One region of the Alteromonas australica genome, then DNA from elsewhere that is predicted to be linked to it. Evidence: predicted binding sites of a transcription regulator. Region 1 holds the regulator's gene; each other region holds the start of a gene.
What was found. The regulator sigma-54, encoded in region 1, starts transcription at its own class of promoters, with help from an activator protein. The targets are predictions, from matches to a motif close to GTTGGCACGNNNNTNGNNT.
Positions count from the first base shown of each region.

Region 1 (4,429 bases):
CACTGAATGTTGACCCTATTATTCAAGGTGAAGAAAACAAAGCTGACGCCCTACAAGATTTAATGCGTTCGTTGTCCCTTTCCAGTGAGCACGTTGCTGCGGTAGGTGACGATATGCCAGACACCGGCATGTTCGAACACGCGGCGATTAAAATTGCAGTTAACGATGCCCACCCGACGGTGAAAGCCCAAGCCAATTGGGTGTTGGAAACCCGCGGCGGGTTTGGTGCAGTGAGAGAAATTTGTGATACCTTGTTACAAGTGCACGGCAAATTGCATGGCATACACGGAGCCAGTGTATGAACTTATTTGGCTTTAATCGCTTAGGGTTGAGTATTTCTGCACTTTTTACGTTGGCCTTATTAATGTACTTGCCAACCTGGATGAAAGAAGAACCAACATTGGCAAGAGATAAAAGCCTAGACGCGCTGCAGCCTGCATATACAGCCAAAAATATCACCACCACCTTATACGACAAAGACGGAGCGTTAAATCACAAAGTATTTGCGCGCGCAATGGAACACTACGATCAATTGGGGTTTGTTTTGTTTCAACAGCCCAGATATACCTTATATAGCGACAATGCAAAAGCACCGTGGGAAGTCACCGCCGTTGAAGGGACGCTGTACAATAACGAATTAATTCAATTAGAAAATAATGTTTTAATTGAAAACCAAAGCCAAGATGATTTTGTAAGAACCATACAAACGGCGTTTATAGAAATCAATTTGAACAGCAAGCAAATGGCTTCTGACGAGCCAGTGGAAATTCGAGGCTTGCGATATGTAATTAATAGCAACGGGTTTAACGCTAATTTACGTACCCAGGAATATGAGCTAATTGACCATGTACAAACCATTTATTCCCCTAGCAACTAGCCTAATTTTAGGTTTTTTTGCAGTTACAGCGTCGGCGACAGAAAGCGACTTTAACAAACCGATAAAGGTAGATTCTAAATCGCAGTTTGTTGATGGTAAGAATAAAACCTCGTTGTTTAAGGATAACGTGCGTATTTCCCAAGGCACGTTAGTGATTAACGCAGATGAAGTGGAAGTGGTTGCAACAGAAGGCGAAGGCCGTGAGATATTCATCGCCAGAGGCGCGCCAGCAAGTTATTCGCAAACCTTAGAAGACGGCACCCCGGTAACAGCCAAAGCCAATGAAATTCGCTATGAAGTGGTTAATCGCACTCTCTCGTTAGACGGCAATGCAGAGCTGCAACAAGACACCAGTTCTGTGAAAGGCGATAAAATCACCTTTGACATGATTACCGAACAGCTTCTTGCCACCGGCAGCGGTGACAATGATGAAGGCAGAGTGACCACCGTTTTTCGACCAGAAGCGATTCGCAAGCTGACCGATGAGAAGGCGAAAGAAGACGAGAATAACGAGGACGATAACTAACCATGGCAACACTAAGCGCAAGTAACTTAGCCAAAGCCTATAAATCTCGCCAAGTAGTGAGAGACGTTAGTTTGTCGGTCTCAACCGGGCAAATCGTGGGCTTATTAGGCCCTAACGGCGCAGGTAAAACCACCACCTTTTACATGATTGTGGGTCTTGTGCCACTAGATAAGGGAAAAATCACCATTGATGATGGTGAGCTCACCCACCAGCCTATGCACGAACGCGCACGTAAGGGCATTGGCTACCTGCCACAGGAAGCCTCTATTTTTCGCAAGCTAACCGTGTTTGAAAACATCATGGCGATTTTACAGACACGAAAAGATTTAAATTCATCACAACAGGAAGAAGAAGCCGACGCCCTTCTTGATGAATTTAATATTAACCATATACGTAATAGTACAGGAATGAGTTTATCAGGTGGAGAACGCCGGCGCGTAGAGATTGCGCGTGCGCTAGCAGCCAATCCGCAATTTATTTTACTCGATGAACCATTTGCTGGTGTTGATCCTATATCGGTTAATGATATAAAGAAGATAATACAGCACCTTCGTGATAGAGGTATCGGTATCCTCATTACAGACCACAATGTACGAGAAACATTGGATGTATGTGAAAAAGCCTACATTGTGAGTCACGGTGAATTAATAGCCCAAGGAACGGCAGAGCAGGTTTTAAGTAATCAAAAAGTAAGGGATGTATACCTAGGTGAACAATTCAGGCTATAGTTAATGTAACAGAATTGTCATTTTTCAAATTATGCACCTGGTATATTCACAATAAGAGCACAGTAAATAAGACGTAGATGAAACCATCTTTACAGTTAAAGTTCAGTCAACAACTTACCATGACACCTCAGCTACAGCAGGCGATAAAACTGCTGCAGCTGTCAACGCTCGACCTGCAACAGGAGATCCAGGAAGCCCTAGACTCAAATCCTCTACTTGAAGTAGAAGAAGGCAGTGATGAGCCTCAATTAGAGAAAAACAATATCGACGGGGATGACGTCGCTCAAGACGCCGTTACTACCGCATCAAGCGATACGCTTGAAGCCGGTGACGCATTAGAGAAGAATGACCTACCTGATGAATTACCCATAGACAGCACGTGGGACGAATATTACTCAGCGTCTTCTGCACCCGCCCCTGGGCCCTCGAATAATGACGATGAGCAGATTTTCCAAGGCGAAACCACCGAAGACATTCAAGCACATTTGCTATGGCAAATGCGTCTTACCCACTTTTCAGATACTGACCGTGCCATCGCAACGGCTATTATCGATTCAATTGACGAGTCTGGTTATCTTACCGTCACCCTTGACGACATTTTAGATTCTGTAAATTCCGAAGATATGGAAGAGCCGGTTGAATTGGACGAAGTAGAATGTGTGTTAAAACGCATTCAAATGTTCGACCCCATTGGTTCAGGCTCTCGTACACCGCAAGAATGCTTGATGGTTCAGCTTCGCCAATTTTCAGATGATACGCCTTGGTTAAAAGAAGCCAAACAACTGATAGAAGAATACTCAGACCTACTCAGTAGCAAAGACTATCGTACGCTGATGCGTAAAAGCCGTCTTAAAGAAGATCAATTACGCGAAGCTATGCGCTTGTTGCAAACATTGAATCCTCGCCCAGGTAGCGCTCTTATCACTAAAGAGCCTGAGTATGTTATACCCGATGTCTCGGTCACCAAGAAAAATGGTCGTTGGGTGGTTGAACTTAATCCAGATAGCTTGCCTAAACTTAGTGTGAACCAGCAATATGCGGCCATGAGCAGAAGAGCGAAAAATAGTAGCGACTCGCAGTTCATTCGCTCTCATATGCAGGAAGCAAAATGGTTTATTAAAAGTCTTGAATCAAGAAACGACACCTTGATGAAGGTTGCAAATTGTATTGTGCAGCAACAAATGGGCTTTTTTGAATATGGCCCTGAAATGATGAAGCCCATGGTGCTTAACGATGTTGCTGAAATGGTTGATATGCATGAATCCACCATTTCACGTGTCACCACGCAAAAGTATATGCATACCCCACGTGGGATATTTGAATTGAAGTACTTCTTTTCTAGTCACGTTGCCACGGAGTCTGGGGGTGAGTGTTCATCTACTGCCATCCGCGCGCTGATTAAAAAGCTTGTAGCGGCTGAAACGCCAAGCAAGCCACTAAGTGATAGCAAGATTGCTCAATTGTTGGCCGAACAGGGCATTAAAGTCGCCCGGCGGACAATAGCAAAATACCGGGAATCATTGTCGATTCCACCGTCTAACCAGCGAAAGAGCTTACTTTAACTGGCTCATAAATATAAGGAAGACGAAATATGCAAATCAACCTTACTGGTCATCACGTCGAAATCACCGACTCTTTGCGTAATTATGTCGATACCAAGTTCAGCAAACTAGAGAGGCACTTTGATCACATTTCTAATGTGCATGTCATTCTCAATGTTGAAAAACTTAATCAGAAAGCCGAAGCGACCATGCATTTAAGTGGCGCTGAGGTTTTTGCTTCCTCTGAAAATACTGATATGTATGCAGCAATAGACAGCATGGTTGACAAACTAGACAGGCAAGTCATAAAGCATAAGGAAAAGCTGAAAAAGCATTAACTCACGCTTATGGAAATTCAAGCAATCGTAAGTTTGGACCGCACTGAATGTGCGGTTCAATGTAACAGCAAAAAACGAATTCTAGAGATCATCAGTAATATCGCTGCCAAAAACAACGATAATATTGATGAAACGACAGTACTCACTAGCCTATTGAACCGCGAGAGAATGGGCAGTACGGGTATTGGAAATGGTATTGCACTGCCTCATGGTCGACTGGCAGGATTGGAAAGTGTTATCGCCATTATTGTAACTAGTAACCCTGCCATCAACTTTGACGCGCTGGACAACCAACCGGTAGATATTTTCTTTGCCTTATTGGTTCCAGAAGAGCAAACCGAGGGGCACTTACAAACCCTAGCCACGGTTGCAGGTAAATTGAGTGACAAAGAGACCGTGAAGGCAATTAGGCGTGCCAC
Region 1 covers NZ_CP008849.1:859,445-863,873, reverse strand. The annotation lists gene kdsC (3-deoxy-manno-octulosonate-8-phosphatase KdsC) at 1-302, shown strand, start outside; gene lptC (LPS export ABC transporter periplasmic protein LptC) at 299-877, shown strand; gene lptA (lipopolysaccharide transport periplasmic protein LptA) at 846-1,403, shown strand; gene lptB (LPS export ABC transporter ATP-binding protein) at 1,406-2,131, shown strand; gene EP13_RS03740 (RNA polymerase factor sigma-54) at 2,209-3,693, shown strand; gene hpf (ribosome hibernation promoting factor) at 3,723-4,010, shown strand; gene ptsN (PTS IIA-like nitrogen regulatory protein PtsN) at 4,020-4,429, shown strand, end outside.

Region 2 (4,429 bases), 810 kb from region 1:
AATGGGTCTAGGGGCGTAAACTTTGTCATGAAAGAAAGGGCTCTCAAGGTTTTCCCCTAATTCTATGCGTTTTTTGTATTCACTGTGGGTGGGTAATTGTAGATAAAAAGGCGCCGCATTTTGCGTATCACTTGTTTTTACATCTTTTGCTGCACCTATATAGGTAGACACAATTTTGCTTTCTGCGGGGGGGGATTCAATAAAGCCGCTTTTGTCGTTGTCGCCCCGAGGCAGATTTTGTAATGCGGGCATGCCAGAGACGACTCTACCTACCACTGACATATTCCTGTCTAAATGACGCGGAGCTTGTCCAATTACAATATAAAACTCTGTGCTGCCGGTATCTTTTTCGTTGTCTCGGGCAAAAGCAACGGTACCCGGGCAGTGCAGAGCCCACATTTCTTGTCTTGATTTATCGATGCCTACAGGGAAGCCATGATAAAACCCGGTAGCAGGCGCAAAGGGATCATTGTTTTCAACTACCATTGCTGCTTCCTTCAAAGGAACAGTAAACTCTGCTTTTAAAAGACTGGTTTTGGGTGTGACTTCGTGAGTCTCGTTACTTCCGCCTTGCGCCACAAAGCCATCAACTACGCGGTAAAAATAACGGTCATCATAAAACCCTTCCTTTATAAGGTTTCTAAAACGTGCAACGTGCTGGGGGCCCAGATCGGGTTCAAGGGCAATGGTGACCGGGCCGTAGTGGGTTTGGAGGGTAACAAGATTGTCAGCCACAACTTTCTGCCAATGAGTATTTTCTACTGCATAACTGGGTATACAAGGAATAATGAGGGCCAGCAAGGCAACGAGAGCGGTAGTGAAGCTTCGTGCAGAACTATAAGGCATAGCTTTGAAGTTAACCATCAATGACATTAAGGGTTTAAGGTGCATAAGTATACTCTCTTATTGGTATAGTTTGTTCATACTAACGTAAATGAATGCGTCCCGCTTTTGGTATTTATTTTACAGTTAGACGTAAGTCGATAAGTCATTAAATAGGAATAGCAGATTTATTGTTCGAAGCTAGCCAAAGTCGGCGAGTGCCAAAAATATAGTTAAAGACGGATGATATTTAAGAAACCTTAGCGAGTAAGGCATTATCTGAGCGAATGGGGGTAAAGCCGGTTTTATGTATGTTTTCTGTCAGAATTATTTACAATTTGAAATTTATATCTGATAATTTCATTGTAAATCAGTGCTTTAAAAGTTGGCTCGCTTCCTGCTTTGTCTATGCTAGTTCTTGTTAGATTCAGCATAATTTAAAATAAATAAGCGCTACGGCGTTTATTAAATAACCGAGTCCCTAATATGAAAAAAAGTAACCTAATAAAACTGATTGCGCTGCCTGTGCTTTTAGCATGTGGATTTGCAAAGGCTGCGGTTGTAACCGAAACCGTTTCTGGTAGCGTTTCAGGTGGTCCTATTGGGTCTTCGGGATCGCTTTATGATACCTACGAAGATTTATCAATTCCTACATTCGATTCTTCTTTGGGTACATTGGTTAATGTATCCCTATCATTCTCCGGTACAACCTATGGTGAGATTGAACTGGATAATGACGACCCAGATAACGGTTCTAATACAGCGAAAGAGATCACAGCAGAACTCACGCTAAGATTTGGTTTATGGTCTTCCGAAACGGGTAATTCTAACGCTAACCAGAGCAATTTGCTAATGGGTTTGGCGTTAGGTTCGTACGACCCCTTTACAAATAATTTTACCGGTCCAACATATATTGAGATGGTGGACCCTGAAAGTTCAGTTACTATCGGTAATTTAGCTGACGGTGATAGTAGCGATGTGGCTGAAACTGCTTCGGATACGCTGAACATTGATAGTTCGACTACAGGCACTGCTTATACTCTTGGTGATTTTATTGGAAATGGTACAGACACTGTTTCTTTATTCTTCTCAACCTTAAGCCAAACAGTTGCAGATGCATCTGGTGCAGCCGGTGTAAGCTGGGATTATGAAGCAATTAGCTCATTAAATTACGTGTATACTTACGAGAACACTATCGTTTCAGCTTCTGGGCCAAATACCCTTGGCATTTTCTGCGGCGTATTGATATTTCTTGGAATGGTTAACCGTAAAAAAATCAGTTAATATTATAGCTTCTCACTATTTAGAGAAGTGACTTAGTATTATCAAAAAAAGAACTGGCCTTGATGGCCAGTTTTTTTATGCCTGCCACATAGCTATCCTCCAACTTTGATACTCTTTCGCTACTACATAATCAACTACAGCTCACGCACTATCATTTTGCTCACCATGTATTATTTGTAATGTTTATACAACGATTGAAATTATTTTAGGGTGTAGATCATTCTCTTGGTAGGGGGGCCATTTGATGGGAGGGGTTTTGTTTTAACTTACTGTTTTATAACTATTTTATCTATTTTTAGTAAGGTGGCTGTCGGCATAGGTCTTGCTGAATTAATACAGAGAAGGGACGTTTTCTTTGTAAAAAAGTGAGATAAAACATATGGATAAACGGTTAGGAATAGGTACGTTAGCATTAACGGGGTTTTTAGTGAGTGGAGCGCTTAATGCAGCCACAATTATTGGCAGTGGTTCCACGGATGCGCAAGTGGACTTCGTTGATTTTTATAACAGTAGTGGGGGGTTAGGTGAAGATGGCGTGCAAGACTTTGGCACACCAGGCGTAAACCCTAATTTTGACACTTTCTTTTTCGAACAATTCGACACTATGGGGGGAACCCGAGTACTAACCTCGGCTGTCCTTACCCTCGATGGCGAAATAATGGGGCAAGCGCAAGCAGAAAATGAAGATGGTCTGGCCCGTTCAGATATCGATTTTTCCGCATTGGTTGCCCTTACGTTAAGTTCACCATCAAATAACGCATTATTAACGGTAAACCCAAGCTTTTCGGATTCCTTTCTCGCAGAAACTTATGACGGCACCACTGACTTTTCTGGAACATCTGGTGTGACATACGCATTTTTTAGCGACACGGATGCCGCCTCTGAAACAGTGACTGACGAAGCTATACTCAGTGAGTTTATAGGTAATGGAACCGTGTCGTTGGGGTTAGACGCCACGTCAGTTCTAGAAGCGCTGTTTAGTGGTGGTGATGTGACTTCTGAGATTTTTGCAGACGCTACGGCACGCTCAACACTGGTATACAACTACGATGTGGTAGATGTATCCGCGCCTGGCACTTTCATTATGATGGGGTGTGCATTAGGTGTAGTAGGATTCAGTAATCGAAAGCGTGCTGAAAAAGCGTAGAATTCAATTCTCGCCCCTTCTTAACGAGAGCTGTATCTAAAGCACAAAAAAGCCGATACGCGAGTATCGGCTTTCTCTATTAGGTTTAGTTGGCGCTGCTCAGTTGCAAATCACATTGATTAAACGTTAAATCTAAAGTGAATGACATCGCCGTCTTTAACGATATAGTCTTTACCTTCTAATCGCCACTTGCCCGCATCTTTTGCACCTTGCTCACCGTTGAACTCGACGAAATGATCGTAGCTGACTATTTCAGCACGAATAAAGCCTTTCTCGAAGTCGGTATGAATTTTACCAGCGGCTTGTGGTGCTGTTGAACCTTCAGGGAAGGTCCACGCGCGTACTTCTTTTACGCCTGCAGTAAAGTAGGTTTGCAAGGTAAGCAGGTTGTAGCCCGCTCGAATAACGCGGTTCAGGCCTGGCTCTTCTAACCCCATATCTTGCATAAACTCGTCACGCTCTTCGTCATCGAGTTCTGCAATATCAGACTCAATTGAGGCGCAAACAGCAACCACAACGGCATTCTCTTTTGAAGCAATGTCTTTTACCATGTCTAGATAGGGGTTATTTTCAAACCCGTCTTCATCTACGTTGGCAATGTACATGGTTGGCTTAAGCGTCAGCATGTTCATGTAACTAATGGCAGCTAATTCTTCTTTGCTTAGCTCAACCGAGCGCAATAATTCGCCTTCATCCAAATGAGGCTTAATTTTCTCAAGCACTTTTAATTCGAATTTAGCGTCTGCGTCTCCGCCTTTGGCTTTCTTAGCCACACGGTGTAGTGCTTTTTCTGTTGTTTCTAAATCGGCTAATGCAAGTTCTGTGTTAATAACATCAATGTCGTCTTGCGGGCTGACTTTTCCAGAAACATGCACAATGTTTTCATCGTCAAAACAACGTACTACATGACCAATAGCATCTGTTTCACGAATGTTAGCAAGAAATTTATTTCCTAGGCCTTCACCTTTTGATGCGCCTTCGACTAATCCAGCAATATCAACGAATTCCATTGTGGTAGGAATAACACGCTGTGGATTAACGATTTCTGCAAGTTTATCTAAGCGAAGATCCGGAACAGGTACAACGCCTGTGTTTGGCTCAATAGTACAAAAAGGAAAGTTGGCCGCTTCAATACCTGCCTTTGTGAGTGCATTAAAGAGCGTTGATTTACCTACA
Region 2 covers NZ_CP008849.1:1,665,748-1,670,176, forward strand. The annotation lists gene EP13_RS07405 (peptidylprolyl isomerase) at 1-891, opposite strand, end outside; gene EP13_RS07410 (choice-of-anchor E domain-containing protein) at 1,309-2,106, shown strand; gene EP13_RS07415 (choice-of-anchor E domain-containing protein) at 2,486-3,253, shown strand; gene ychF (redox-regulated ATPase YchF) at 3,373-4,429, opposite strand, start outside.
Region 2: the regulator sigma-54 is predicted to act here: its motif matches at 2,416-2,434, upstream of EP13_RS07415 (choice-of-anchor E domain-containing protein).

Region 3 (4,429 bases), 1.6 Mb from region 1:
AATGAAACACCTGGGGGTTAACCAATCGCTTTTAAAGCCCGTCAGCAAGGACGATTTATACCAGGCTATCCACGCGCCTAAACAAAAGTCCGCCTCTTAGCACTGAAAAAGTAGGGGCGAGTGTTAGCCCCAAAGCAAGAAACTTTTACACAAGGTGCCATGAAAGTCTTACCGCAAACCTAGACACCCACGCTAACCCCCCTCCCTCAAAAATAATAATCCATTTAAAATCAACATATTAGAAAACCATTTCGGTTGGTATAGCCATTGCACCTCTTTATAGTGCATTCATAGCAAAATTTAAGGAGAGTACTATGGCAACACAAACAACAGCTACACAGAGAACCGCGAAAGCAAACGGTGTTACAGAGCCTAGTCACCCAGTCACGGATCAACTTAAAGAAACACTGCATTCATCTGTAGATAAGTTGGCAGACAGCGCAGGTGTTGCGGAAGAGAACATTCGTCAGACCGCGTCAAAATCGGCTGAAAATATGTCGGCCCGTAAACGCCTTGCAGAGCAAAAATGGCAGGCTTCTAAAGTACGTCAGTACGCTATCGAAAACCCTGTAGCTACTGCCGGTATCGCGTTTGCAGCGGGTATGCTGGTGACGTCACTACTGCGTAAGAAGTAAACCATGCTAATCGCACCCGATTTTCGCAAGGCACGCTTTATGCCGCGTGACGAAAATCCGTTTCGCCTGACGCCCCCTCGGCGCCAGGCGATTTTCGTGCACGAGGAAAAAGCGGCGCAGCGTCATGAGCAGGACTCGCAGGATAACGAACCGTACGAGAAAGTGTCGTTTTCAGAATTTACTTACGCATTGAAAAACTACGCGAAACAGAAGCAGCACCAAGGTTTTGCACTGCTAGATTTAATCAACAGTGAACTCATGCTGATTAAGAAATCTGTTTTCGTCACGGTATTTGCGGGAATGACCGCATTTGCTATTGGCGGATTTTGTTGGATATTATTGAATATTGCCTTGGGTTATTTCGCTCACCTCGCTGGCGCGCCTGTATCCTTCATATTAGTTGTTATGCTTGTTATCAATGCCACTATTGGGGTGGTGATATTTAAGCAAGCAAAAAGCGCATTTAACTACATAAGTGCGACACGCATTATCCAGCTCATGAAACGCCTGAATGAATAACTTAGGCAGTCAAACGCTTAAAGGAACACTTTATGTCATTCTTACTTAACAAAGAACTGAAAACCATTAAGCAAAGAGAGCATGATTACCTAGCTCAAAAGCACCAAGTTGATGTGTCTTTAGATGAGACAAAAACTAAAGCAAGGCATATCATGGGGAACCCAGAAACCCTCGCGGCTATTTTTACCGCAGGCGCGTTTAAAGGCGCGAAAACTGATTCACCCAAGAGTAAACGAAATCAGGCGGTCACCTCGTTAATTCGAACAGCGGTCATTTCATTTATACAATGATAAGGAAGTTCCATGTTTAATCTTTTCTCAAACGCCACTCAAGCCACAAAGGCGTGTGACAGGTTCAAGGCCATCGCCAGGCCAGCCTCAATGGCTGCTGTATTAGCGTTAACCGCCTGCAGCACGACGCCGGTAGCGGTGCCTACACCTTACAAGGCTGCGGTAACTAAAGAAGGGTACGGTTACTCAAGTGTTCAGTTAAGTGACAACGAATATCGTGTGCTATTTAAGGCCACTGACGAAACCCCAGCTGACAAGGTACAAGAGTACGCGCTGCAACGGGCTGGGCAAATTGCCATGAAACAAGGTTATCAATACTTAGCCATTGTGAAGACCAATGTGGACAAACGTCCAATTGAAGCCCGTAGAGTCATAACAGAGCCATCTTCCCCTGCAACCTTTACCCAAGATCAGCAATGTACGATGTCTGGTTGTTCACAAGTTGCGCAACCCACTGCGGCTGAAGGGCAAAATAGTGTACAAAGCACTATGATCAATGACATTTACTATTCCATTGTAGTACGCATGGCTAACGCAAAAGAAGGCTTAGGCAAAAACGTGATGGCAGTGAGTGATATTCCGCCCATTGAGAAAAAATAACTTCTATCCCCTCTTATCGCGTCAATCTTCTATTGGCGCTGTTCTCCCTTTCCGTTAATTTTACGTAACACGCTTTCATTGTGTTAAACACCCATTCTACCTTGTCGTTTGCCCCGTTGACTTAGGGTAGTGCCCCCTTCATGAATATGTTGAAATACATACACATTGGACATGCCTGCTAGCCTGTAAATTCTGCAAATTACCTGTAACCTTTGTCGATAATCACTGTTCACAGTTGCCATGCTATTCGCCCAAAAATAGGCATTAACCATAAGAATCAACAACTTAACAATTAGGCACAACTATCGCATTAACTTATGTGAACATTATGGAGCAATAAGAGGATTTAGTTATGTTAGGTTGGGCAATTACATTTTTTATTATCGCCATTATTGCAGCAGTTTTTGGCTTCGGCGGTATCGCTGGCGCGGCAACAGGTATAGCACAGTTTCTGTTTTTTGTGTTTGTTGCACTACTTGTTATCTCTTTAGTCGCTAACGCACTACGCGGTAAGTCACCAAAGGTATAGCAATATTTTAACTTATAGGAGAAAGGATATGATCTCTATGAAAGCATTATCAAAAGTACTATTAGCATCAGCATTTGCACTATCACTAGCCGCGTGCGGCGATGGCGAAGCAGAAGATGCAGGCGAAGAAATTGATGAAGTCGTTACCGATGCCGGTAATGCAATGGAAGACGCATGCGAAGATGTGAAAGAAGGCGTCGACGCTGAAGACAAAGACTGCTAAGCGTTAAGCGAAAAAGAAAAGGGGCTGATGAAAACATCAGCCCCTTTTTTTATGCTTCTTGTCCGTTTAGCTCTCTTGCTAAATCGTCTAATTTAGACAAGGTTGAATCGAACTCCCCCATCGCCACGCGATAGCCTACAAATACGTGATGATCACTGCGCCCAAATTTTACTCGTAACGCGTCAACATCCATATGTTTCACCGTATTTAAAAAACGATAGGCGGTCATCTCACTTTCGAAAACGTATTCTATGCTGTTTTCCATATCAACCTAACCATTCAGGCCTAGCATTAACGACCGCAATAACGCGTTCAACTAAAGCGCCTTCATCCGCGGTAATATCACCTATTGCCACCCAATCTTCTAATAATTGAACAGGGTCTACTTGCTCACCATGTTCTAACTTGGCAGTCATCATGGTTAACTGAACATCGGTTCTTAGGTTAGCATCTGCTTCAGGCGTGGGCATTTCAGCCACCGCTTCAAGTGCCACGGTTAACCAGTGTCGACTGTGGCTGGCTCCGCTAGCGTGTGAAAATAAATTTGTCCAGCGTTTACCCAACAAGGCCGCATGGCTTTCGCTATTTTTAAGTGCCTCGTCGGCTCCCTCAAGCTTACACCTCAATTGCTCGGCAAAAGCCGTAGCACGCGCGTCCTGCTGGGCTTTTTTGTGAGCAATTTTTGCTTTATCACGGCTGGCGGTAAGCGTGGCGATCCGCTTTTGTAGTTTGGCTTTAAGGCCATGGGGCAAGCCTGCCGCAGCTTCTTCAACACCCGCGATAATGTCGTTGACTTCGCTTTCATTAGCCGCCTCATCAGCGGTAGACAGCGAATCCATCAATTGGGAAAATTGTGCATCAAATTCGTTAGATTGTGCCTTCCTTTGCGCTTTTAAGCGTTCAAACAAGGTATCGTTGGCTTGTTTAAAGCTTTTCCATAACCGGCTCTCGTCTCGCTTTCCTGCATGACCAATGGTTTTCCATTGAGCTTGTAACTGCTGGGCTTTTTCAGATGCACCTGAGAGCGCTTCAGCCCCGGCCAGTTGTTGGGCTTCTGCCACTAACGCCTGTTTCTGTTCTTTATTGGCCATGTTCCAAGCATGAATTTTATCTTGTGCTGGAGCAATTGCCGTTTTCCACGCGCGTTTAAGTGACTCGTAGTCTTTCTTATCTACTTGACCCGCTTGGTGCCATGCCTTACTCAGTCTATCTACCACTTTCACCACAGTAGCTTCAGGCTGGCTGAGATCAATTGACTGCGCATCGGCAACAATTGCTTCACGAACCAGTTTGGCTTCTTCCCGCTTAGCATCCATGTCGGCATAGTAATCTCGGCAAGGTTGAAATGCCTGCTCCAGGGCGTCATCAAATGCCACCTGCAACGTATCTTTATCTTCTGCACTACTTCCAAGAGAAAGCCATTGTTGTCGCAAATACCGAATAGACTCGGTTCTTGATTTCACGTCTTCCATGGGCGTCAATGCTAGTCGCTTCGCCTCTTCAAGTAACGCTGGCTTGCGAGGGCCAGCAATATAAGACTGCCAACCTTCTAAACGAGAAATTTCCTCAGCAACGCCTTCAAAACGCTTTGCTACTGCTTTTTGTGTACCTTCATCACTGCTACTGACAAGTT
Region 3 covers NZ_CP008849.1:2,503,012-2,507,440, forward strand. The annotation lists gene EP13_RS11090 (response regulator) at 1-100, shown strand, start outside; gene EP13_RS11095 (hypothetical protein) at 315-635, shown strand; gene EP13_RS11100 (hypothetical protein) at 732-1,154, shown strand; gene EP13_RS11105 (hypothetical protein) at 1,187-1,444, shown strand; gene EP13_RS11110 (CC0125/CC1285 family lipoprotein) at 1,457-2,044, shown strand; gene EP13_RS19250 (hypothetical protein) at 2,128-2,286, opposite strand; gene EP13_RS19110 (DUF1328 domain-containing protein) at 2,397-2,573, shown strand; gene EP13_RS11120 (hypothetical protein) at 2,602-2,796, shown strand; gene EP13_RS11125 (hypothetical protein) at 2,846-3,061, opposite strand; gene EP13_RS11130 (DUF349 domain-containing protein) at 3,063-4,429, opposite strand, start outside.
Region 3: the regulator sigma-54 is predicted to act here: its motif matches at 2,337-2,355, upstream of EP13_RS19110 (DUF1328 domain-containing protein).